Regions from separate parts of the Planococcus sp. VCh962 genome, predicted to be linked through region 2. Evidence: a T-box and tRNA genes for the amino acid it is inferred to sense, from the RefSeq annotation. Region 2 holds a T-box; the other holds one or more tRNA genes.

Region 1 (13,152 bases), on a different contig from region 2:
CGCTGGCGCCGATCCAGGAGCATAGTGATGTGCTTTTGCCAATTTATTCACCGAACAAATCGACGCTTGATGCAACAGCGGCCTTATTTTCTTTCCTGAATGCGGTAGTGGCTGGTGTCGTGGTAAAGGTTAAAGGAAAGTTCCGGAAACGGCAAGAGGATTATCGGTCTTTAGACAGCGATTTCTTATTTATGGAAGGAGAAGATCGTCTATGAAAGAAGTTTTAGAAGAAATTAAGCCAGTGGCTGAAGAAGTATTTCGGCATTTGCATACACATCCTGAAATCAGCTGGCAAGAAGTGGAGACCACCAACTACTTGGAAAATCTGCTGGAGCGAGAAGGATTCGAAGTACAGACTTTCGATGATTCTACCGGATTGGTTGTCACAGTAGGCAGCGGCGAACCGTGCATCGGACTCCGCACCGACATCGATGCTTTGTGGCAGGAAGTGAATGGCAAATATCAGGCAAATCATTCCTGTGGCCACGATGCACATATGACACTCGCTGTCGGAGCGCTTCTTACCTTGAAAAAAATCGGTATACCGGCTCAAGGCCGTTTAAAAGTGATTTTCCAGCCAGCAGAAGAAAAAGGCACTGGTGCATTATCATTCGTCGATAAAGGAATTGTCGACGATATCGATTTTTTATACGGTGTCCATCTTCGTCCAATTCAAGAAATTGGCCATGGCTTCGCTTCTCCCGCCATTATGCATGGTTCCGCAAAAATGATCAAAGGGTCGATTCGAGGGACGGATGCTCACGGTGCACGGCCGCATGAAGGACAAAATGCCATTGAAGTGATGGCGCTGCTCGTACAGGCCATCCATTCCATCCATATCAATCCAATGGTCCCGCATTCTGCAAAATTGACGATGTTTCAGGCAGGTGGGGAATCGGCGAATATTATCCCTGGAAATGCAATTTTCAGCATTGATATGCGCGCACAGACCAATGGCGTCATGGATAAATTATTTGCCCAAGTCACTAAAGCCATGAAATCTGTAGCAGAAATGGCAGGTGTGAAAATCCCTTATGAAGTGGTGGCAGAAATTGCAGCGGCTGAAGTGGATGACATGGCTGTTGAAATTATGGCACAAGCCATAACTGAAACTCTAGGGGAAGAGTCTCTCGTGCCGCCAATTGTCACTCCAGGAGGAGAAGATTTTCATTTTTATACACTGAAACGACCTTCGGTCAAAGCGACAATGCTCGGACTTGGCTGTGATTTGGCTCCCGGCCTTCATCACCCGGCAATGACATTTAATCAGGAGAGTTTGATAGTCGGCATTGAAATCCTAGCGCGCACAGTCCAGCGCACTTTTGAACATTTGGAACGAGGGAAGTGACAAGCATGAAAAATAGAATCATAATACGCAGGCTCGAAACCAATGCGGATATGCGCATGATCCAGCAGCTTGAGCGGGAAGTTTGGGATATGTCACCAGTTCCGACGCATCAGACATTTACCGCATCTAAAAATGGCGGGGTTCTGGTGGGGGCTTTTGACGGTGAAAAGCTGGTCGGCTATTGCTACGGTTTCGCAGGATTTAAAGACGGCAAAGCCTATCTATGTTCTCATATGATGGGCATCCATCCGGCGTATCAATCGATGGGCATCGGCAAACAGCTGAAATTGGAACAGCGGAAAATCGCGCAGCAAATCGGCTATGATCTGATTACGTGGACATTTGATCCATTGGAAAGCCGCAATGCGCATCTCAATACTTCCAAATTATTCGGCATCAGCACCACCTATATTGAAAATTGCTATGGCGAAATGGATGATGGCTTGAACCGGGGGCTGCCGACGGATCGGCTGCAGATTGAATGGTGGATTTCAAGCCATCGTGTAGAAGTCGGCTGGATTCCTGAAATCGCAGAATACAGTCAACCATTTCGAATCAGCCGGGCCGCCGATGGCTTTCCAGTGCTAGATTATGACGGCAATGAGCTTCCGGTTCAAGCGGAAGGCATTGAAGTGCCGGTACCGCAGGAGTTCCAGAAGATTAAAAAACTAGATCCTGAACTGGCGATGGACTGGCGCATGAAGATCCGCTCGGTGTTCCAGCAGTTATTCGCAGCCGGGTTCGCAGTCACCGGTGTCCGAAAGGCTGAGGAAAGCGTCCATTATTATCAATTCGTTCCAGCAGACTCGATTCCGCTACAACCAATAGAAAGAGGCGATGGGCAGTGAAAATTACAGAAATTAGGATCCGGAAGATGAAGATGATGATGAAAAAACCATTTACGACAAGTTTCGGGACATTCCAGGAGAAGGATTTCCTGTTGTTAGAAGCAAAAGATGAACTCGGCAACTCCGGCTGGGGAGAATCGGTTGCATTCCATTCTCCTTGGTACAATGAGGAAACGCTTGAAACCAATGTGCATATAATCAGGGATTTTTTAGTGCCGATCGTTCTGGAAAATGAAATCAATCATCCTGAAGAAGTCAATGAACTATTCAGCCATCTCCGCAAGAACAATATGGCGAAATCGACAGTCGAAGGAGCCATATGGGACCTTTATGCAAAGCGCAATAAAATAACCCTTGCTGAAGCGCTTGGCGGCACACGCGGCAAAATCGAAGTCGGCATCAGCATTGGAATCCATGAAGATGTCAATGACTTAATCGAAACGGTTGCCGGGTTTGTGGAGGAAGGCTATAAACGGATCAAAGTGAAAATCAAGCCGGGCTATGATGTCAATGTGATGCGGGAGCTGCGCGCCAAGTTTCCGAATGTGCCGATGATGGCGGATGCCAACTCCGCTTATCGGCTGAAAGATATCGATTTGCTGAAGCAATTGGATGAATTCAATTTGACGATGATCGAACAGCCGCTGGCTTCGGACGATATTATCGACCACTCTAAATTGCAGCCGGAACTTGCTACACCAATTTGCCTGGACGAAAGCATTCATTCATTAGAAGATACCCGGAAAGCGGTGGAGCTCGGAAGCACCAAAATCATCAATATCAAAATCGGCCGTGTCGGAGGAATGACGGAAGCGAAAAAAATCCATGATTATTGCATGGAGCAAGGGATTCCTGTTTGGTGCGGCGGGATGCTTGAATCCGGAATCGGCCGTGCGCATAATATCGCTCTTACGACTTTGCCGAACTTCATCCTTCCGGGAGACACTGCCGGTTCGTCGCGCTACTGGGAAGAAGACGTCATTTCTCCGGAAGTGGTTGTGGAAAATGGTTTCATCACCGTTCCAAAGGATTATGGAATTGGCTACGCAATCAATCAAAAAGCCATGGACAAGTTCACCGTTGAAGAAATGATCTTCAAATCACAGCCAACAGCAGCCGGCACCGGACAATAAAATACATTTGATCAAACGGGGGAAAGAATATGAGAAAAAGTTTTCAAATTGGCGGTGCTTTTATTGGTGTAATCGTTGGTGCGGGGTTCGCTTCCGGACAGGAAGTTCTGCAATTCTTTACGAGTTTCGGAATTTTTGGAGTGATCGGCTCATTTGTCGCTATGGCTTTATTCGCTTTTCTTGGGATGAATCTGACGCAGCTTGGCAGCCGCCTTCAGACAAAATCCCACCAGCATGCCATTCATCATATTTGTGGCAAGTATTTGGGTCCGGTTGTTGACGTTGCCATTACATTTTTCTTGTTCGGCGTGACGGTCGTCATGTTTTCAGGATCCGGTGCCATTTTCGAACAGCAATTCGGCATTCCCGGATCGGTCGGGAATGTGCTGATGGCCGTTCTAGTAATCGCTTCTGTTATGCTAAGTGTCCAGAAAGTGATTGCGCTGATCAGCGCCTTTACGCCGGCATTGCTGGTTATCGTCATCATCATAACCGCTTATTCTCTATTCAATTTCGAAATGTCGGCAGCGGAAATTGAAGCTGCAACAGCCACGGCTGCAAACAGTCAAGCCGCTCCCCATTGGCTGTTAGGCGCCGTCCTTTATGTCTCTTATAATCTGGCAGCAGGCGCTGCGATGATGACAGTAATGGGCGGGACGATCAAAGATGAGAAAGTGGCTGCATGGGGTGGGATCATGGGTGGATTGGGGCTTGGTTTGCTGATCTTGCTTATCAATGTATCAATGCTGACTCAGCTGAAAGAAATTGCGGCGGTGCCGATGCCAATGCTGGTGCTGGCCAATAATATCAGCCCACTGGCGGGAGCATTGATGTCGGTCATTTTGCTTGGCATGATCTATAATACGGCTGTCGGGATGCTTTATGCTTTTACAGCACGAATTGTCAAACCTGAAAGTCCGAAATTTAATGTGTCGGTCATCGCGTTTGGTACAGTGGCATTCGCTTCCAGCTTTGTCGGATTTGTAACGCTGGTCGGGACTGTTTATCCGGTAATGGGATATTTAGGGTTCACGCTGATTGCGGCAATTGTCATCGCGTGGTTCCGGAAAAGAAAAGTACCAGTGGCCAAACAAGCGCTCAATTAAATATTTGGAGTTAAAGTATGGAGAAATAGTCCTTTGCATTTACAGGATGCAAGGGGCTATTTCTTTTTGCCAATTCTGCTCATCTGCTCTATTTTTATTTCGAAGCCTCTTGCTCCCAGCACCTGGCCGGTTTCTGCACAATTAGAAGTTTTTATGGAGAGGTCTGGGGGAACATAAAACTAGGTGCGAATAATGGCATATTCCATTCACTTGAGTGGATGTCTCAAACTCTGCTTTCTAGAGTCTGAAAATTCAGCTATTTTCTATCCTATCTGATAGGAATATGCTACTATTTAAATGAATTCGTACTTCCTATATTACTCTATCCTTTAAAGAATTGAGGTGTTGTTCCGGACTGCAAGTCCAGCGCTTTCATTTTTCTATGCGTTTAATCTAAAGATAACGAAGGAAAAAAGAACAAGCCCAATCAGCAATATTTCCATGCGAGATGACGTGCCTTTGGTGTTTTGCTGAACAAAATGACTGCATTGATAATATTCAAGAAGAGAGGGATAAACATGGCTGATGCAAGCGTCCGTGCGCGAATCCAGCGCTTCGGAAGTTATTTGAGTGGAATGATCATGCCAAATATCGGTGCCTTTATTGCTTGGGGTCTTATTACTGCTTTGTTCATACCGGATGGCTGGTTCCCGAATGAAACTTTGGGTTCACTGGTTGGCCCGATGATCACCTATTTATTGCCTTTGCTGATCGGCTTCACAGGGGGCCGGCTCGTCTATGATTTCCGCGGCGGTGTTCTTGGTGCCATTGCAACGATGGGGGTTATTGTCGGAGCTGAAATTCCGATGTTCCTTGGAGCCATGATCATGGGTCCGCTTGCAGGGTTTGCGATGAAACTGATAGACGGCTGGTTCCAGCATAGAATCAGAGTCGGTTTTGAAATGCTCTATAATAACTTTTCCGCCGGTATTTTAGGGGCATTCCTGGCGGGGATCGCCGTTTTCTTCGTTGGGCCAATCGTTAATACGTTGACGAATACATTGGCCAATGGCGTTGAAGTGATAGTTGATATGGGTTTGTTGCCGCTTGCGAGCATCATCATTGAACCGGCGAAAATCCTGTTCTTGAACAATGCCATTAACCACGGAATTCTAAGTCCATTGGGTGTGGAACAGGCGGCAGATGCTGGTAAATCCATCCTGTTCCTGCTTGAGACAAATCCAGGTCCAGGGCTCGGTGTGCTATTGGCCTTTTCGGTATTCGGCAAAGGGATTTCAAAAGCGTCCGCGCCCGGAGCTGCAATCATTCAATTCTTAGGTGGGATCCATGAAATTTACTTCCCTTATGTCTTAATGAAACCCATTTTGCTGTTAGCTGTCATTGCGGGCGGGATGAGCGGCGTGTTCACATTTACAGTGTTCAATGCGGGGTTGCCGGCAACACCGTCGCCCGGCAGTATTTTTGCCTTGCTTGCCTTGACGCCACAAGGAAATTACCTGGGCGTCATTTCCGGAGTGATCGTAGCGGCAGCGGTATCGTTTGCCGTTGCATCTGTCGTATTGAAAACGAGCAAAGTGGAAGATGAAGATTTAGCTTCGGCAGCGGGAAGAATGGAAGAAATGAAAGGCAAAAAAAGCGACGCGACTGGCTATTTGACACCAAAACCTGCGAAGGAAGTAGTGGGAATGACTGCAGGCGACCGGGTGGAAGCTGATAATACGCAGCCGGTCAATGCGGCTCCGTTGAAAAATACGGAAGAGATCAAAAAAGTCGTGTTTGCTTGTGACGCAGGAATGGGTTCAAGTGCAATGGGTGCTTCTCTTCTAAGAAACAAGTTTAAAAAGGAAAAAATCGATATACCGGTTTCCAATACCGCCATCAACCAGCTTCCTGAAGATGCCGATATAGTGGTTACGCATAAAGATTTAACGGACCGCGCAAAAGCGAAATTGCCAAATGCTGAACATATCTCTGTAGAGAATTTCATGAACAGCCCTGAATACGATAAGCTGGCGAGAAGATTGAAAAACGAGTAGCAGCAACCTAAAAGAAAATATCCAGTGGGAGTGATTTGAATGGCAAAGGAAGTATTGAGCAGAGAAAACATCAAACTGAATGTACCTTTGACCGGAAAAGAAGAAGCTATTCGTTATACGGGGGAAATCCTCGTAAGGCAGGGGTATGTCGATGCAGGATATGTCGAGAAGATGTTTGAGCGGGAAGAAATGGCTTCCACATATATGGGGAATTACCTGGCCATTCCGCATGGTACGGAAGATGCCAAAAAAAATGTCTTTGAAACGGGAATTTGTGTGGTGACGGTCCCCGATGGAGTGGACTTTGGAGACGGCAATCTAGCTAAGATTTTCATAGGGATTGCCGGCAAAGGAAACGAACATTTAGAGATTCTTTCAAATATCGCAATTGTGTGTTCAGAAGAAGAAAACATCGATAAAATCTTGAATGCCCGGTCAGAAGATGAAATTCTGGAACTCTTTAGCGAGGTGGGGTAAATGCAGGCAGTTCATTTCGGTGCAGGGAATATTGGTAGGGGGTTCATCGGCCTGCTCCTCAGCCAATCAGGATACAGTACGCTTTTTCTCGATGTTAACGACTCCGTCATTAATGCAATTAACGAAAAGAAGGAATATGAAGTCACTTTATCTGCAACGGAAAAAGAAGTGATACGGGTCACTAACGTCCTGGGGATCAATAGCATGACGAATGCTGAAGAAGCCGTTGAATTCCTGAGCAGAGCGGATCTTGTAACTGCAGCAGTAGGGCCGAATGTGTTGCCTGCGATTTCAGGGCTGCTGGCCGAAGGGCTGAAAAGAAGATTTCAGAACCGCCCGGAGCCATTGAATGTCATCGCCTGTGAAAATATGATCAATGGCAGTTCTTTATTAAAAGAGCATGTCTACAAGCATTTATCCGAAGAAGAAAGAAATATGGCAGATGAACTGATCGGCTTTCCTAATGCTGCGGTAGACCGGATAGTCCCGGATCAGCGCAGTGGCGATCTGCTTGGAGTAGCTGTAGAACCATACTATGAATGGGTTGTTGAAGAGCCGGCAGTCAAAGGACAACGTCCGCCCGTAAAAGGCATTACCTATGTGGATAATTTAGGCCCTTATATTGAGCGCAAGCTTTTTACAGTCAACACAGGGCATACGGTACCTGCATATTTAGGGCGTTATAAAGGCTATCAAACAATCAATGAAGCCATGGATGATGAAGAAATTGAACGTATTCTCCAAGGGGCGCTTATAGAAACGGGTGAAGTACTGATTCAACTGCATCTTTTCGACAGAGTCCAGCATGAAGAATATATCCGGAAAATCATCGGCCGGTTCCGAAATCCATATGTTTCAGATTTCGTTACACGTGTTGGAAGAAGTCCCATCCGGAAATTAGGTAATAATGACCGTCTGGTACGTCCTGCAGGCCTTTATCTGCAACTGACCGGAAAAGAGCCGGTCAACTTGGCCACTGTAATCGCTGCCGTTCTGCTTTATGAAAATGATGAAGACGATGAAGCGCGTGAATTGCAGAAATTGGTCAATGACAAAGGGTACGCAGATGCATTCCGGCAAGTTTCGGGATTGCCGGTTGACGATCCGCTGATTCCGGCAGTGATGAAGCAGTTGGAAAAAATGAAAAAATAAAGCTTGTAGCATTGCGACACAAAAAGCGGCAATTTGGGTTGCCTCTTTTTGTGTCGGTTTTATAAAACAAAGAGCTATTCAGCAGATATTTGATGGTTTATAAAGTTGTCAATAGAACTAAAACCATTAGGACATCCTGGAGATGTACCCAAGAGGCTGAAGGGGGCTGACTCGAAATCAGTTAGGGCGTGCAAGCGCTGCGGGGGTTCGAATCCTCTCATCTCCGTAAAAATCATTAAAAAGTATTCCAGCGGCTGAAAATACATTTCAGCTGCTGTTTTTTTGAATAAAGTTGTTAGAAATTTCGGAGAAAGGGTAAAGAAAATTATACAAAAGTTATATCAGAAATTTTTTCAAATAGAAAATATTTATTGTTTAAATGGAAAGATACGGGGAATATGGAAGTAGCAATCATTTATAAATTGTATTAAAAATTGACAAAATGGAGGGAGAAGATTATGAATCAATTTACTGGGGCATTTCGGGACATGGGAACCACAATCGTGAATTTCCTGCCCAATGTCATCGGCGCCATCTTGCTGTTATTGGTCGCCTGGCTCGTTGCTACGATTGTCCGTGCAATTTTTACGAAAGGACTTAAAAAGGCTGGAGCACCCAATGCGATGGTCAGAGGCCATATGGCAAAGACGCAGGAAGATGCGAGCAGCAAACTGGACTCGATCGGCAAAATTTTATACTACTTGATTTTTATCCTGTTCTTGCCAAGTGTATTTGAGCAATTGAATATGAGAGCAGTGGCAGCACCGATTACCAACATGATGGATAAATTATTAGCCTTTATACCAAACTTGTTGATGGCAGCAATCATCCTCATCCTTGGTTATTTCGTCGCTAAATTCGTTAAGAACCTGGTTGCTACCATTCTGACCACGATCAATATCGACAAATGGTTCAACAAATTGACGAACAAAACAGGGACACCTGAAAAAATGTCAGCTAGCAATAAGAACACATTAGCCAATGTCCTGGCAAATGTTGTCTTCGTCCTTGTATTGATCCCGATCATTACAGTGGCACTGGAGACTTTGAACATCGATTCGATTTCACGTCCGGTTTCCGATATGCTTAACCAAGTTTTGAATATGATTCCGAACATCTTTGTTGCAATCATCCTGATTCTGGTCGGGGTGGCCATCGGAAGATTTATCGGCGACTTGTTGACTAGCCTATTGAAAGGCACCGGGCTCGATAACATCTCCCAGTCTTTGAACTCAGGTTCCAGACCGAATATGCCAACGTTTGATTTAGCTACTATCATCGGCAAAATTGTTCAAGTATTAATCATCGTTTTCTTCACGGTTGAAGCGTTGAACGTATTACAGCTGGAAGTGCTAAACAATATCGGTTCTTCCATCATTAGCTACTTGCCACTTGTCTTGAGTGGGCTCATTATTTTAGGACTCGGCATAATTGGTGCTAATTTGCTTGGCAACTACATTCAGCGTGCATCCGGTAATCGCATGTACGGCGCCATAGTAAAATATGCAATTATCATCATTGCAGTATTTATGACGCTTGACCAATTGAATTTTGCGACAAGCATTGTCAATTTGGCATTCCTGTTTATCATTGCCGGCCTGGCTGTAGCCTTCGCCATCTCGTTCGGTATCGGTGGACGTGATTTTGCCAAACGCCAGTTAGATAAATTTGAAGCGAAAGCCCAAGCAGAAGACAATAAACCGAATGATGGAAATTTATAAGAATAAGAAAAGAGAATGCCTTGTAATGGGCATTCTCTTTTCAGCTTGTTAAGGAAGTTAAAGTTTCTATTAGTGATCCCTCCTTAACCGATATTCCGCCAACCAGCTGCGAAGACATTAGCTGAAGCTTGCGAGGCTAAGTCTTTGCGACGAAGCAGCGAAGCGATGCAGGAGCACAAGGTTTTCGCCAGCGAGCGAGGAGGCTTAGGCCGCACCCCGCGAAAAGCGTCCGTCCTGGAGCGAAATGAGAAAGGGTTATCGAGAGTTTCTCGACAGCCTGAAAAGAGAATGCCTTTTAAAAGGCATTCTCTTTTTTAAACTTAGTGCATTTCATCCAGCAGATTTTTAAGCGCCTGTTTTTCCAGATTGATTTCATTCACTGTTCTTGCCCCCAACTTTCGGATCAGCGGCAAAGGAGGACACCATCCTTGTACAGCCTGCTGCACCATGATTAGGCTCGCAGCTCCACTCAAGTACATCCAGTTCTTATGGGATATTATGCCGAGAATAGAAGAGGCTAATGCAATGGAGGCTAAATTAACTTCTATTAAGCGCTCTGCATCCCATTCCTTTTCCAATTCAAGAATACGGCTTTGAATGGTTTCTCTGTCTTGCCTTTTAAAGTAATTTACGTTGGCTTCAATCTGACGTTCAATTTCTTCGTTAATAACATCGGGGGTATGCTGGGCAACTCTGGACTGTGTTGATGGTAAAGTTTCGATTTCCATGGCCATGTGATTCTACCTGCTTTCATTTTCTGTCTTAAGAAGTATTATTCCGCTAATCACGGATTATAAACCTCATTCAACGATTTGCTCATTCAGAAAACAACAGAAAAAGGGTGGCATCTCATCGTGTTTTTTAGGGGCTCCTGGTGCTCTGCATGCATTAAAGCACTTAAAGATCTGGAAAACAATAAACCATTTTTTGCAGAAGAAAATATTCACTTGATTACTATTGCGACTGATAATTTAGCAGACTTGAAGCAAATGTCAAATGAACTTCAGTTATCTTTTCCGGTATTAGCAGATGAAGACCAAGCATTTTTAAATCAATATGACGTTTATTCGCATGACGAAAATGCTCCATACGAGGATACAGGGACATATGGTGAACCGGCATACTTTTTAATAAATGAAAAAGAAAATTGCTTTTTCAGCAAAGGCAGACCAATCCTTATGGCCGCCCTTCTGCAGACGAATTGCAGCAGCTAATAAAATTCATCAAAAAGAAATTGCAAACTGTCTAAATACAGGTAAAAGCGGATTCGTTAATTGAATCCGCTTTATTTAATGTGCCAGCTTTTTAAAAGAGGATATAAATTACCTGAATATTGCATTATACTTATTCCACCAGAACTGCAGGAACGTGAAAAGAGGGATATTCGTGCATAGATACATTTGTGAAACTTGTGGAGTGCAATACGGGAGTTGTGCTGTTCCACCGAACGAGTGCAAAATCTGCAACGAAGCACGGCAATACATTAACCCTTCCGGCCAAAGCTGGACAACTCTGGACAGAATGATGAAAGAGGCCCCTTATAAGAATTGGATTGTGAAAGATGAAGAAGAGGTCTACAGCATTGTTACGAAACCCGGTTTTGCTATTGGACAGACAGCTTATCTAGTACGAGAGAAAGGGTTTAATCTTCTATGGGATTGTATTACTTATATTGATCCAACCACTATGAAGGAAATAAAGGAGCTGGGAGGTATCGATGCGATCGCTTTATCTCATCCACATTATTATGCAAGCCAAGTGGAATGGGCTGATGCGTTCAATGTCAATATTTACATCCATGAAGATGACAGGCAGTGGGTGCCCCGTCAAAGTAAAAAAATCATTTTTTGGTCAGGACGGTCGATTGAACTGCATGAAGGTTTAATCCTGCATAGACTTGGCGGGCATTTTAAAGGAGCAGCTGTGCTCGAATGCCGAAAAGGCATATTATTTACAGGAGATATTGTGCGGGTGACGCCGGACGGCAATTGGGCCACTTTTATGTACAGCTATCCTAATTTCATTCCATTACCGGCATCAACAGTCCTAAGGATGGCAGATTATTTGAGCGAAATCAGATACACTCGGGTTTATGATGCTTTCCACCGGATCATGGAGGAAAATGCAAACGAAAAAGTGCGAAAGTCGGCTCAACGGTATATTGATGCGCTGAATGGAAATTTCTTTTCCACATGACGTTTCAGGCAAAATAAGGAGGAAGAAGAATTTATGGATCGAGAACAATTGAAAAAGAGAATTTTCTCAGCAAATAAACAACACCCAGCAGAACTAGTGATTCGCAATGCAAAAATCGTGAATGTCTTTACGAAAGAACTGACCTAGGGAGATATCGCCATTACGGACGGAGTGATAGTTGAGATCGGGGAATACGAAGGCAAAAGGGAAATTGATGCTGCCGGCCGGTATATTTGCCCAGGCTTGATTGATGCCCATGTCCATATAGAATCATCCATGGTGACTCCCCATCAATTTTCTCAGGTAGTGCTGCCCCATGGAGTGACAACCGTCATTACCGATCCGCACGAAATTGCGAATGTCAGTGGATCCGATGGCATTGAATTTATGTTAAGCGATTCCAAATCTGCCTTGCTTGATGTTCTCATCATGCTTCCGTCCAGTGTACCGGCTACTTCTTTTGAAAATTCAGGCGCTACACTGACTTCAGTTGATTTGCAGAAGTTTATCGGCCGTGAGCGGGTTTTGGGAATAGCAGAAGTGATGGATTTCCCTTCCGTTTTGAATGGAACCGACGGAATGCTGGATAAGCTATTGCTTAGCCGGCAAATAGACGGCCATGCGTCAGGGTTAAAAGAGAATGATATTAATGTCTATCGCACTGCCGGTATATTGACAGACCATGAATGCGTCACCAAAGAAGAAGCGCTGCAGCGGCTGCAGCGAGGCATGTATGTCATGTTAAGAGAAGGTTCTGTAGCCAAAAATTTGTCGGCCTTGCTGGAAGCAGTTAATGAGAACAATGCTCACCGCTGCCTTTTTTGTACGGATGACAAACACTTGGATGATTTAATCGAAGAAGGAAGCATCGATTTTAACGTCAGGACTGCTATCCGGCATGGCATTCATCCGATTACTGCCATTTCGATGGCAAGTCTTAATGCTGCCCAGTGCTACGGGCTGCATACAAAAGGTGCAATAGCACCAGGATTTGATGCAGATTTTATCCTTCTGGACAGTCTGGAAGAATTCACGATTTTTGAAGTTTATAAAAATGGTAAACTCGCAGCGAAAGATAGCCGTTATGCGGGACCCGCGGTATCAGGCACAGCGACTGATAAAGTTCGAAAAACGATGAATGTCAGTAAAATAAACGTAAAGGATCTGCAGATTG
Region 2 (10,501 bases):
TTCCCAATGCATCTTCGCAAAAATGCCAGTATCTTCATAAATCGAACGGTCTTGGACAAAACCGCCCCCGTATTCAAACATGCGCTTTTGTTCTTTGAAGCGTTCTGCGAGGAAATAGATTTGAAGATGAAAACTCCATTTCTCAAAATCATCATAAAATAAATCCAGATAAGGATTGGCATCTACTTTTTCAAAAGAAGTGCGGAATTGAAGCGCATCTGCCAATGCCTTTGTCATAGTAGACTTGCCGACTCCTACCGTACCGGCAATTGTAATTACGGCATCTGCCGGAATACCGTATTTTTCACGTAAATTCATATCGTTAAGCTCCTTTGTTTTAAGGTTTCGTCCACTTTGCTTAAAATCAGTTGTAAATCTGGTTCGTTCTGGACGAAATCCATTTCATCACCGTTAAACCGCAACACCGGAATTTCCGGATGTTCGCGCTCAAACCGTTCAATAAATTCATGGTAATCAGCTACCAACTGTTCCATATAAGCTGGAGTGATCATTTTCTCAAATTCACGACCACGCATTTTGATGCGTTTCATCAGCGTATCGAGGCTGGCATGCAAATAAATCACCATATTGGGTGCAGGCATATCTGTTGTCAGGATCTTATAGATTGCTTCGTATTTGGCATACTCCGCTTCCGGCAATGTGCGCTTTGCAAAAATCAAGTTCTTGAAAATATGATAATCTGCTGCGACAGGTTCGCGTTTAGAGATAAACTTTTTTTGAATATCAGACAACTGCTTATAGCGGTTGCATAAAAAGAACATTTCAGTCTGGAAACTCCATTCCTCAATGTCTTCGTAAAATTTAGTAAGAAACGGATTTTCATCGACGATTTCTTTTAGCATTTGAAATTGGTGGTGGTCAGCTATTGCTTTTGCCAGTGACGTTTTGCCAACGCCAATCGGACCTTCTACCGTTATAAATGGCACCGGCATGGGAAGTTCCCCTCTTTCTGTTCAAGTGTTGTACAGTGCCATTCATTTTACCACAGACTTCTCTTTAAAAATAGAAAAAAAGATGACCCAATTTGATGGGGAATCGCTTTGAAAGTTCTGCATGTCTGTTTTGCGCTTTTCTTAAGACAGCGGTACTTCATTAATTCACTCTTTTGCCCTTAGAAAGCACGACTTCTTTATTTCTGCTGCCTAAAAAATGATACACTTGCAAATAAGGAGAGATGAATGATGAACGGAATCGAACAAGATCACTATTATATGGGCCTAGCGATTGAAGAAGCCCAAAAAGCGGCTGCAAAAGGCGAAGTCCCGATCGGGGCTGTCATTGTGCATGAAGGAAAAGTGATTGCACGGGCACATAACTTGCGGGAAACTACCCAAAATGCAGTAACGCACGCTGAACTTTTAGCTATTCAAGAAGCCTGCCAGCAAATTGGCAGCTGGCGCTTGGAAAACACCAACATTTACGTAACGTTAGAGCCGTGTCCGATGTGTGCCGGTGCCATTTTGCAGTCTCGCATTCCACGGGTCATTTATGGGGCGCGCGATGCTAAAGCCGGCAGCGTCGATTCATTGTACCGGCTGCTCAACGATGACCGGTTTAACCATCAATGCGATGTTACTGAAAATGTAATGGCTGAAGAATGCGGCGGATTGCTTACTCAATTTTTCCGGGCACTTAGGGAAAACAAAAAAAAGAAAAAGCGGGAGCTCTTATAGGGCTGCCGCTTTTTCTTCGGTTAAAAACTGCTCAATAAGCAGATTCAGGATATAAGCTTGTTCATGATGGATCCAATGGGTCGCTTCTCCGACAAACACCAATTCAGCGTCTTCACAAAAGTCCAGGCTTTCCTTTGCCAGTTCCGTTGACAGGAACTGATCGCCGATTCCCCAGATGATGCGAACAGGAACGCTGATTTTCTGCTCTGGCACTTGCATGACATTGCCTTGCCGGATTGCTCTGTACCAATTCAGCATGGCTGTCAAAGCACCTGGTCGATCCCATGCCTCCTGGTAAGCAGCCAGCTCTTCCTCAGAAAATGTATCTGGATTGCTTGTCGACACTAAACTTCCTACCATCGTCTTGAAATAATCTGCTGCCAGCATTTTCTCCGGCAAATCCGGCAATTGGAAAAAAGCGATATACGAGCTTCTTGCCCATTGCAAGGGATTGCGCTTCAGTACCCTCGGCATGGCCTGAGGATGTGGAATATTGACTGCAATCAATTGTTTAACATACTGCGGCTTGGTAGAGGCTAAATGCCAGGCTACTGCCCCTCCCCAGTCATGTCCAATAATGGTCGCATTTGTTCTGCCGAAATGCTCGATTAATCCCACTACATCGTCTCGCAGTAAATCCAAGCTATAGCTTTCAATGTCTTGGGGCTTGTCGCTTAAATTATAGCCTCGCTGATCTGGCACTGCGACACGGTAGCCCAGTTTGGTGAGCGGTTCAATTTGCTTTTTCCAGCCAAACCAAAATTCCGGAAAGCCGTGCAACAAAATGGCAAGCGGCCCCCCTTCCGGACCTGCTACTGCAGTATGCAGCGTAATGCCGTTCGTTTTAATCCATTGAAATGATAGGTCCTCCATCTTAACAACTCCTCCCAAATGGCTTTAGCTTTCCTTTACCCGTTCCAGCAAGAAAATAAAAAAGACCCAAAAGCATTCTGCTTTTAGGTCTCAGGTTTTATTTGATGACGTCTTTGCCGCCCATATACGGACGCAGTACTTCCGGAATTAAAATCGATCCGTCTTCTTGCTGGCAATTTTCCAGCAAAGCCGCTACTGTCCGCCCAATAGCCAAACCACTGCCATTTAAGGTATGCACAAATTCCGGTTTGCCATTTGGTTCACGGCGGAATTTGATATTGGTGCGGCGTGCCTGGAAATCTTCAAAATTACTGCAAGAAGAAATTTCCCGGTACATTTCCTGGCTAGGGATCCAGACTTCAATATCGTATTTTTTTGCAGCGGTAAAGCCCAGATCTGCTGTACACATTTTTAAGAGACGATAAGGCAATCCAAGAAGCTGCAATACTTTCTCAGCATGCCCCGTCAATTTCTCCAATTCATCGTAAGAATCCTCCGGCTTCACAAAGCGCACCAGCTCGACTTTATTGAATTGGTGCTGTCTGATTAGCCCGCGCGTGTCACGGCCCGCAGAACCTGCTTCAGAGCGGAAATTCGCACTGTAAGATGCAAAGGCCTGAGGCAGCATTTCCCCATTTAGAATTTCGTTGCGGTAAAAGTTTGTAACTGGCACTTCAGAAGTCGGAATCAGGAAATAATCCTCTTTTTCAATCAAGAAAGCATCTTCTTCAAACTTTGGAAGCTGGCCAGTTCCAGTTAAGCTTTCGCGGTTAACCAGATACGGCGGCAGCATTTCCTCGTAGCCGTGTTCTTCCTGATGCAGATCCATCATAAAGTTGATGAGTGCGCGTTCCAGGCGTGCACCAAGACCGCGGTAAAATACGAAACGGCTGCCCGTCACTTTTGCCGCCCGTTCAAAATCGATGATGTTCAAATCTGTTCCAAGATCCCAATGCGGTTTGGCTTCAAACCCAAACTCCCGTTTAGTCCCCCAAGTGCGGATTTCCACGTTGTCGTCTTCAGAATCGCCGACCGGCACACTGTCATGTGGAATGTTCGGCACGCGCATCATGATGTAATTCAAGCGCTCTTCCACTTCCCGCAATTGATCATCAATCACTTTGATTTCGTCGCCGACTGCACGCATCTTCGCAATAGCTTCATCTGCATTTTCTTTATTGCGTTTCATAGTCGCGATGTTTTGTGAGGCTTCATTGCGTTCTGCCTTTAACTTTTCTGTCTGGGCAATCAATTCCCGGCGCTTTGCATCCACTTCTTCAAAATCGTTAAGAACGGAAATATCTTCTCCGCGTTTCGCTAGTTTTGTTTTTACTTCTTCAAAATTGGCACGTACATATTTAATGTCTAACATGCTGGTTCCTCCTTCAATTTGCGGTTAATGGAAAAAAGACAACAAAAATAGCCCTCATCCCTTGGTAAAGGGACGAGAGCTACCCGCGTTGCCACCCTGATTGATCGGCAAAAGCCAATCCTCTTCATTACATAACGGCCTTTAAACCGGCAATGGCTTGTGTCGCCATGCAACTCAGGAGTGGATTCACACGCGCTTTTCACCGGTTTGCACCAACCACCGGCTCTCTTTGGAAAAACAGACGCATTACTATTCCCCATCAACGTTTCTACTTTTAAATTAATCATACTTTACTATAAACTGATTAATTTGGCAAGAGAATACCAGTTTCTGAGGGGATCATGCTTAAAAAGTACTCGGTAATCCGGTGGTCCTTTGTCAATTCCGGATGGAATGAGCAGCCAAGAAACTGGCCGCTTCTTGCCATGACGATTTTCCCCTCATGTTCACAAAGCACTTCAGTAGTTGGACCAGCGCTGACAATATGCGGTGCCCGGATAAAGACCGCTTCAAACGGATCATCAATGCCCTTAATGGTTAAAGATGCTTCAAAACTGTCGACTTGGCGGCCGAACGAATTGCGCTCTACGACAACATCCATAACACCCAGATGAGGTTCGCCATAACCGACGACCTTGCCGGCGAGCAAAATCAACCCTGCGCATGTGCCGAACATTGGCTTGCCGGAAGCTGCAAATTCACGTAACGGCTCCATCAAGCTATAGCGGTCAATCAAACGGCGCATCGTCGTGCTTTCTCCCCCTGGCAAAATCAAGGCATCCACAGCTTCCAGATCTTTTGGCCATTTCACCAACACTGCTTCCGCTCCACATGCTTCAACGGATTGCACATGCTCTCGTACAGCCCCCTGCAGCGCCAGCACTCCGATTCGTTTCATCTTACCAGCCCCGTTCCTGCATGCGTTCTCCTGCTGCAATCGTAGAAATTTCAATTCCTTTCATGGCGATGCCGAGATCTTTGGCCAATTCAGCGATTAATTTGTAATCTTGGTAATGCGTCGTCGCTTCCACAATCGCACGCGCGAAGCGTTCCGGATTTTCCGATTTGAAGATACCGGAGCCGACAAATACGCCATCTGCCCCAAGTTCCATCATCAAAGCCGCGTCTGCTGGCGTCGCAACACCGCCGGCCGCAAAGTTGACGACCGGCAAACGGCCAAGGCGTTTCACTTCTTTCAGGAATTCGTAGGAAGCACCCAAATTGCGCGCTTCCGTCATCAATTCATCATCGCTCAAAGTCACGACTTTGCGCACTTCTGCGTTTACTTGGCGCAAATGGCGGACCGCTTCTACGATATTGCCGGTTCCCGGCTCGCCTTTTGTGCGAAGCATCGAAGCTCCTTCGCCAATGCGGCGGGCCGCTTCGCCCAAATTGCGGCAGCCGCAAACAAATGGCACGGTATAAGTGTCTTTCAATAAGTGGAATTCTTCGTCTGCCGGCGTCAGTACTTCACTCTCATCTATGTAATCGACACCCATAGCTTCCAGTACACGGGCTTCCACAATATGGCCAATCCGGGCTTTTGCCATCACCGGAATGGATACAGCCTTCATGACTTCTTCTGTGATGCGCGGGTCTGCCATTCGGGCTACACCGCCGTCTCTGCGGATATCGGAAGGAACCCGTTCAAGTGCCATAACAGCAGTGGCACCGGCAGCTTCCGCAATACGCGCCTGCTCTGCATTGACCACATCCATAATAACGCCGCCTTTTTGCATTTCTGCCATTCCCCGTTTTACACGATCTGTTCCATGTTCACTCATCAATAATTCCCCCTTTTTCTTAATATTTTAAGTATAATAGGTATTGACCATATAAAAATAGCCAGATACCCATTAATCCGTAAGGTCAGTTAGGAGAAAGAACGATGGATATGCTCATGTTTCAACTTCAACGACAGAATAGCACCCCTTTATATAAACAGCTGTACGAGGAAATAAAACAAGCCATTATTTCTGGTAAAATTTCCGTCGATACCAAATTGCCCAGTAAACGGAAGCTTGCCGAATTTCTGGACATCAGCCAAACTACTGTTGAACTCGCCTATGGCCAGCTGGTTGCTGAGGGGTTTATTGAGTCAAGGGCCCGTAAAGGATTTTATGCACAACCGGTAGAAGAATTGGCTTATCTGGACATGCCCCAGGATGAGCCTTTGATTAATGAACGTCTTGAGTATCGATACGACTTTAATCCAGGAAAAATTGATACCCATTCGTTTCCTTTTTCCACATGGCGTAAATTGTCAAAAGATGTGCTGGATGAGATAAACCATGAATTGCTGCTGATCGGACATCCTCAAGGCGATGAAGCATTGCGCCATGAAATTTCTCGTTATTTATTTCAATCACGGGGAGTGGTGTGTAGCGCGGAGCAAATCATTATTGGCTCTGGAACCGAACAATTGATGCCTCTGCTGATCCGTTTGCTTGATAAAACGGTCGTGTTTGGCTTTGAAAATCCGGGATATCCATTAACCCACAGCATTTTTGCGCACCATGACCGAAAAGCGGTGCCGATTAGCATAGAAGAAGATGGCATTAATGTTACGGAACTGGAGGCTTCAGAAGTGGATATCGCCTATGTCACACCGTCTCATCAATTTCCGACAGGCTCTGTGCTCAGCGCTACTAAACGCGCCCAATTATTGAACTGGGCAGCTGCAAAGCCGGAGCGCTATATCATTGAAGATGATTACGACAGTGAATTCCGTTACACGAGCCGTCCTATCCCCGCCCTTCAAAGCATGGACTTAAGCGGCCGGGTCATTTACATCAGTACGTTTTCTAAATCACTCATGCCGTCTTTGCGGCTGGCTTATATGGTTTTGCCAAAACGGCTGCTGCGCGCTTACCAGCGGACTTTCCTCCATTATTCATCGTCTGTTCCGCGTATGGATCAGCAGCTGGTATCGGAATTTATGAAAGAAGGGCATTTTTCCCGACATTTGAACCGGATGCGCAAACTTTACAAGAAAAAGCTCGAGCATTTAACAACGCTTCTGCTGTTATTTGCACCGGCTGTGACCGTTTCCGGACAGCAAGCCGGCATGCATATTGTCTTAACCATTGAAACCTCTCTTACAGAAAGAGAATTGGTTGAACGGGCTAAACATGCAGGCATTCGTGTCTTTGGCTTAGGTTCATACGATGTCGAAGGGAAAACAGTTTCTCCTCCGCAAATTGTCTTGGGATTCGGCGGATTGACGGAAGCTGAAATTGAACAAGGCATCTTTCAGCTTATGAAATGCTGGAACATCCCATTGAAAAAAGCAGTTCAAATTTAATCACGCAACCGATACTCCGTAAAGCAGTTGCCTAAACCCTTCTGCTCCTGCATGGCACTTGCCTTCGCATCCCTACGCTAGCTTGCTTCGTCGCAAGCGTCCGTCTGGAGAGAAATGAGAGAAGCCGTTGAAATTTTCCCGAAACCTAAAAAAGCAGTTCATCTCAAAAGATGAACTGCTTTTTATTTAGAATAATCCTTTTACAAAATCAAGTGCGCCTGTCCACATACTGCCCATAAAGCTGCCGACAGCTTGCATAGACAACGAGAACCAGTTGGCCCGTTCTACTTTTTCTGTGGCAACCACTTCTACAGCCCCAGTGGTTTCATTCAAATAGCCGTAATCCGTGCCTTCTTCTTTAACAAGCTTTACGGTTCCAACCACTTGGTCTTTCCCAATTTCAGCTTCAATCTTTCCGTCTGTCATTAACGATTCATCAATGACCAATTCAGGCTTATACGCATCTTTATCACTTGTACGGATCATCATCGTAATCGGTTCTTTAACAGCGATGTTAACTTCATCTTCTTTTCCTTTGATTACCGGCAAAGTTTCTTTTCCTTTAAACTGATAACCTGCAGGAACAATTTCCTCTGTTTTAAATTGGCCGAAACCAAAGTCGAATAATGCACGGGTGGCATCAAAACGGGCTTTGTAAGAGCCGACGCCTTTGTCATCGACCGCTTTCATTACAACGGCAATCAGGCGAGTATCCCCGCGTTTTGCGGTTCCTGTGAAGCTGTGGCCTGCAAAATCAGTAGTTCCGGTTTTTAGGCCGTCAACGCCTTCATATTCATAAATCATTCCAGGCAGCATCGTGTTCCAGTTGATCATATTTGTTGCATCGTCGGTTCCTTCACGGAATACCTTACTTGGAATTTTAGTCGTTTCCAGTACTTCAGGATACTTATCTAAAAGGGCTTTTGCCAATTTAGCAACAGATGTCGCAGACATAACGTTTTCATCCGTCGGGCCTGTTCCTTTAGGGTGCATGCCCATCAAATCTCCATTGTTCAAACCTGTTGAGTTAACGAATTTGGCATCGTCCAATCCAAGCTCTTTTGCTTTTTCATTCATCAAACGGACAAATTCTTCTTCTGTTCCTGCAATTGTTTCAGCAATTCCAATTGTCGCCGCATTTGCGGAGTAAATAGCCATCGCTTCATACAACTCTTTAATTGTATATGATTCACCTTTACGCAATTGGACATTGCTGAGGCGCAAATCTTGAGAAACTTTATATGTATAGTCCGTTACGGTATACTTTTGATCCCATGTGACACGTCCATCTTCAATTGCTTCAAATAGTAAGTATTCACTCATCATTTTCGACATACTCGCAATGCCTAAAGAAGCATCGGCATTTTGTTCATATAATATTTTCCCTGTATCAGCATCTACCAGAATTGCAGCATCTGCCATTATATTTAAAGAATCGGCCGCTTTCGCTTGCTGCGGAACGATAATAGTCATTAGCATTACAGCCATCACAGTCAGCAACATTGTTGTTTTTAAAACATTCTTCACTTAATAAATACCTCCATCTGTAAGTTTCCCCATGCTATTCTATCATATTATATTGGTCCTGAAACAAAAACATGTAAAAAGCACCCTTTCCGCCTAAATTTAGACGATTAAGGGTGCTAAAAGATACAGTTTAGTCAATATCTATTGGCCAATGGAATTCCTTCTTTATAAAAGTTGGAAATTTATTAGCTTTAAAAGACTGATGGCAACTTTTTATGAAATTGAATAGTTAGGTGACTCTTTTGTGATTTGTACATCATGCGGATGGCTTTCCCGGAGACCGGCTCCAGTCATGCGGACAAACTGTGCTTCCTCACGCAATGTCTTTAAATCCGGTGTACCGCAATATCCCATTCCTGCACGGATGCCGCCGAGCAATTGATGGATTGTATCAGCCAATGGCCCTTTATATGGCAAGCGGCCTTCAATTCCTTCTGGAACCAATTTTTTTGCTTCATCTTGGAAATAACGGTCTTTAGAGCCTTTTTCCATAGAAGCAATAGAACCCATTCCCCGATAATTTTTAAATTGGCGTCCTTGGAAGATTTCTGTTTCTCCTGGACTTTCAGTTGTTCCGGCAAGCAGACTTCCTAGCATAACTACGTGTCCGCCTGCTGCCAGCGCTTTGATGATATCACCAGAATATTTAATGCCGCCATCTGCGATAATGGTTTTGCCATGTTTGCGTGCTTCTGTTGCGCAGTCATAGACAGCAGTGATTTGTGGAACCCCCACACCCGCTACTACTCGTGTCGTACAAATTGAACCAGGTCCGATTCCTACTTTAACAACATCTGCTCCAGCATCAATCAATGCTTTTGTTCCTTCGGCTGTTGCTACATTTCCTGCAATAATAACCAGTTCCGGATACTCTGTGCGGATCTGTTCAACCATTTCAAGCACGCCTTTAGAATGCCCGTGAGCCGTGTCTAACACAATTACATCTACAGAAGCTTTAACCAATTGTTCTACACGTTTCATCGTATCTGAAGTAACACCGACAGCTGCACCGACAAGCAAACGACCATGAACATCTTTCGCTGCATTCGGAAACTCGATTACTTTTTCGATATCTTTAATTGTGATTAATCCTTTTAAGATGCCGCTGTCATCGACGATTGGCAGTTTTTCGATTTTGTATTGCTGCAAAATCTTTTCTGCATCTTCCAGCGTAGTGCCGACCGAAGCAGTAACAAGCTGTTCTTTTGTCATAACTTCATCAATCTGCAAGGAATAATCTTGAATAAAACGCAAGTCGCGGTTTGTAATGATGCCCACTAATTTTTGCTCTTCTTCATTATTGACAATTGGAACACCGGAAATGCGATATTTCCCCATCAAATGTTCAGCGTCATAAACTTGGTGTGTAGGAGTTAAGAAGAAGGGATCTGTGATAACGCCGTTTTCTGAACGTTTAACGGTCGTTACTTGTTCCGCTTGTTCTTCAATGCTCATGTTTTTATGAATGACTCCAAGCCCACCTTGACGAGCCATGGAAATCGCCATTTTGGCTTCCGTGACAGTATCCATCCCTGCACTAATAATAGGAATGTTCAATTTGATGGTTGGAGTTAATTCCACTGACAAATTTATATCCTTTGGCAAAACTTCCGATTGCGCTGGAATTAACAAAACATCATCAAACGTTAAACCTTCTTTTACAAATTTCGACTCCCACATTATTGACACGCCTCCTGCTTCCTTTTGAATATTATTGTAAGGTTATCAGCG

What was found. A T-box is a leader RNA that pairs with one kind of tRNA and senses whether it is charged. The one in region 2 lies ahead of serS (serine--tRNA ligase), so its partner is inferred to be a tRNA-Ser.
Region 1: it encodes a tRNA-Ser, which carries the amino acid that the T-box ahead of serS (serine--tRNA ligase) is inferred to sense. The anticodon was not compared.

What each region holds. Positions count from the first base shown of each region.
Region 1 covers NZ_JBYLHS010000001.1:774,194-787,345, forward strand. The annotation lists gene AC3AQ9_RS03895 (MurR/RpiR family transcriptional regulator) at 1-215, shown strand, start outside; gene AC3AQ9_RS03900 (M20 peptidase aminoacylase family protein) at 212-1,348, shown strand; gene AC3AQ9_RS03905 (GNAT family N-acetyltransferase) at 1,354-2,196, shown strand; gene menC (o-succinylbenzoate synthase) at 2,193-3,329, shown strand; gene AC3AQ9_RS03915 (YkvI family membrane protein) at 3,359-4,435, shown strand; gene AC3AQ9_RS03920 (PTS mannitol transporter subunit IIBC) at 4,954-6,432, shown strand; gene AC3AQ9_RS03925 (PTS mannitol transporter subunit IIA) at 6,472-6,909, shown strand; gene AC3AQ9_RS03930 (mannitol-1-phosphate 5-dehydrogenase) at 6,910-8,061, shown strand; tRNA gene AC3AQ9_RS03935 (tRNA-Ser) at 8,200-8,287, shown strand; gene AC3AQ9_RS03940 (mechanosensitive ion channel) at 8,520-9,782, shown strand; gene AC3AQ9_RS03945 (YgaP-like transmembrane domain) at 10,103-10,516, opposite strand; gene AC3AQ9_RS03950 (peroxiredoxin family protein) at 10,595-10,996, shown strand; gene AC3AQ9_RS03955 (MBL fold metallo-hydrolase) at 11,169-11,978, shown strand; partial or broken gene ade (adenine deaminase) at 12,012-13,152, shown strand, end outside.
Region 2 covers NZ_JBYLHS010000018.1:743-11,243, reverse strand. The annotation lists gene AC3AQ9_RS20490 (deoxynucleoside kinase) at 1-318, opposite strand, end outside; gene AC3AQ9_RS20485 (deoxynucleoside kinase) at 315-953, opposite strand; gene tadA (tRNA adenosine(34) deaminase TadA) at 1,203-1,694, shown strand; gene AC3AQ9_RS20475 (alpha/beta fold hydrolase) at 1,689-2,567, opposite strand; gene serS (serine--tRNA ligase) at 2,665-3,939, opposite strand; T-box leader at 4,005-4,211, opposite strand; gene pdxT (pyridoxal 5'-phosphate synthase glutaminase subunit PdxT) at 4,244-4,837, opposite strand; gene pdxS (pyridoxal 5'-phosphate synthase lyase subunit PdxS) at 4,839-5,723, opposite strand; gene pdxR (MocR-like pyridoxine biosynthesis transcription factor PdxR) at 5,828-7,243, shown strand; gene AC3AQ9_RS20450 (D-alanyl-D-alanine carboxypeptidase family protein) at 7,430-8,770, opposite strand; gene guaB (IMP dehydrogenase) at 8,984-10,450, opposite strand.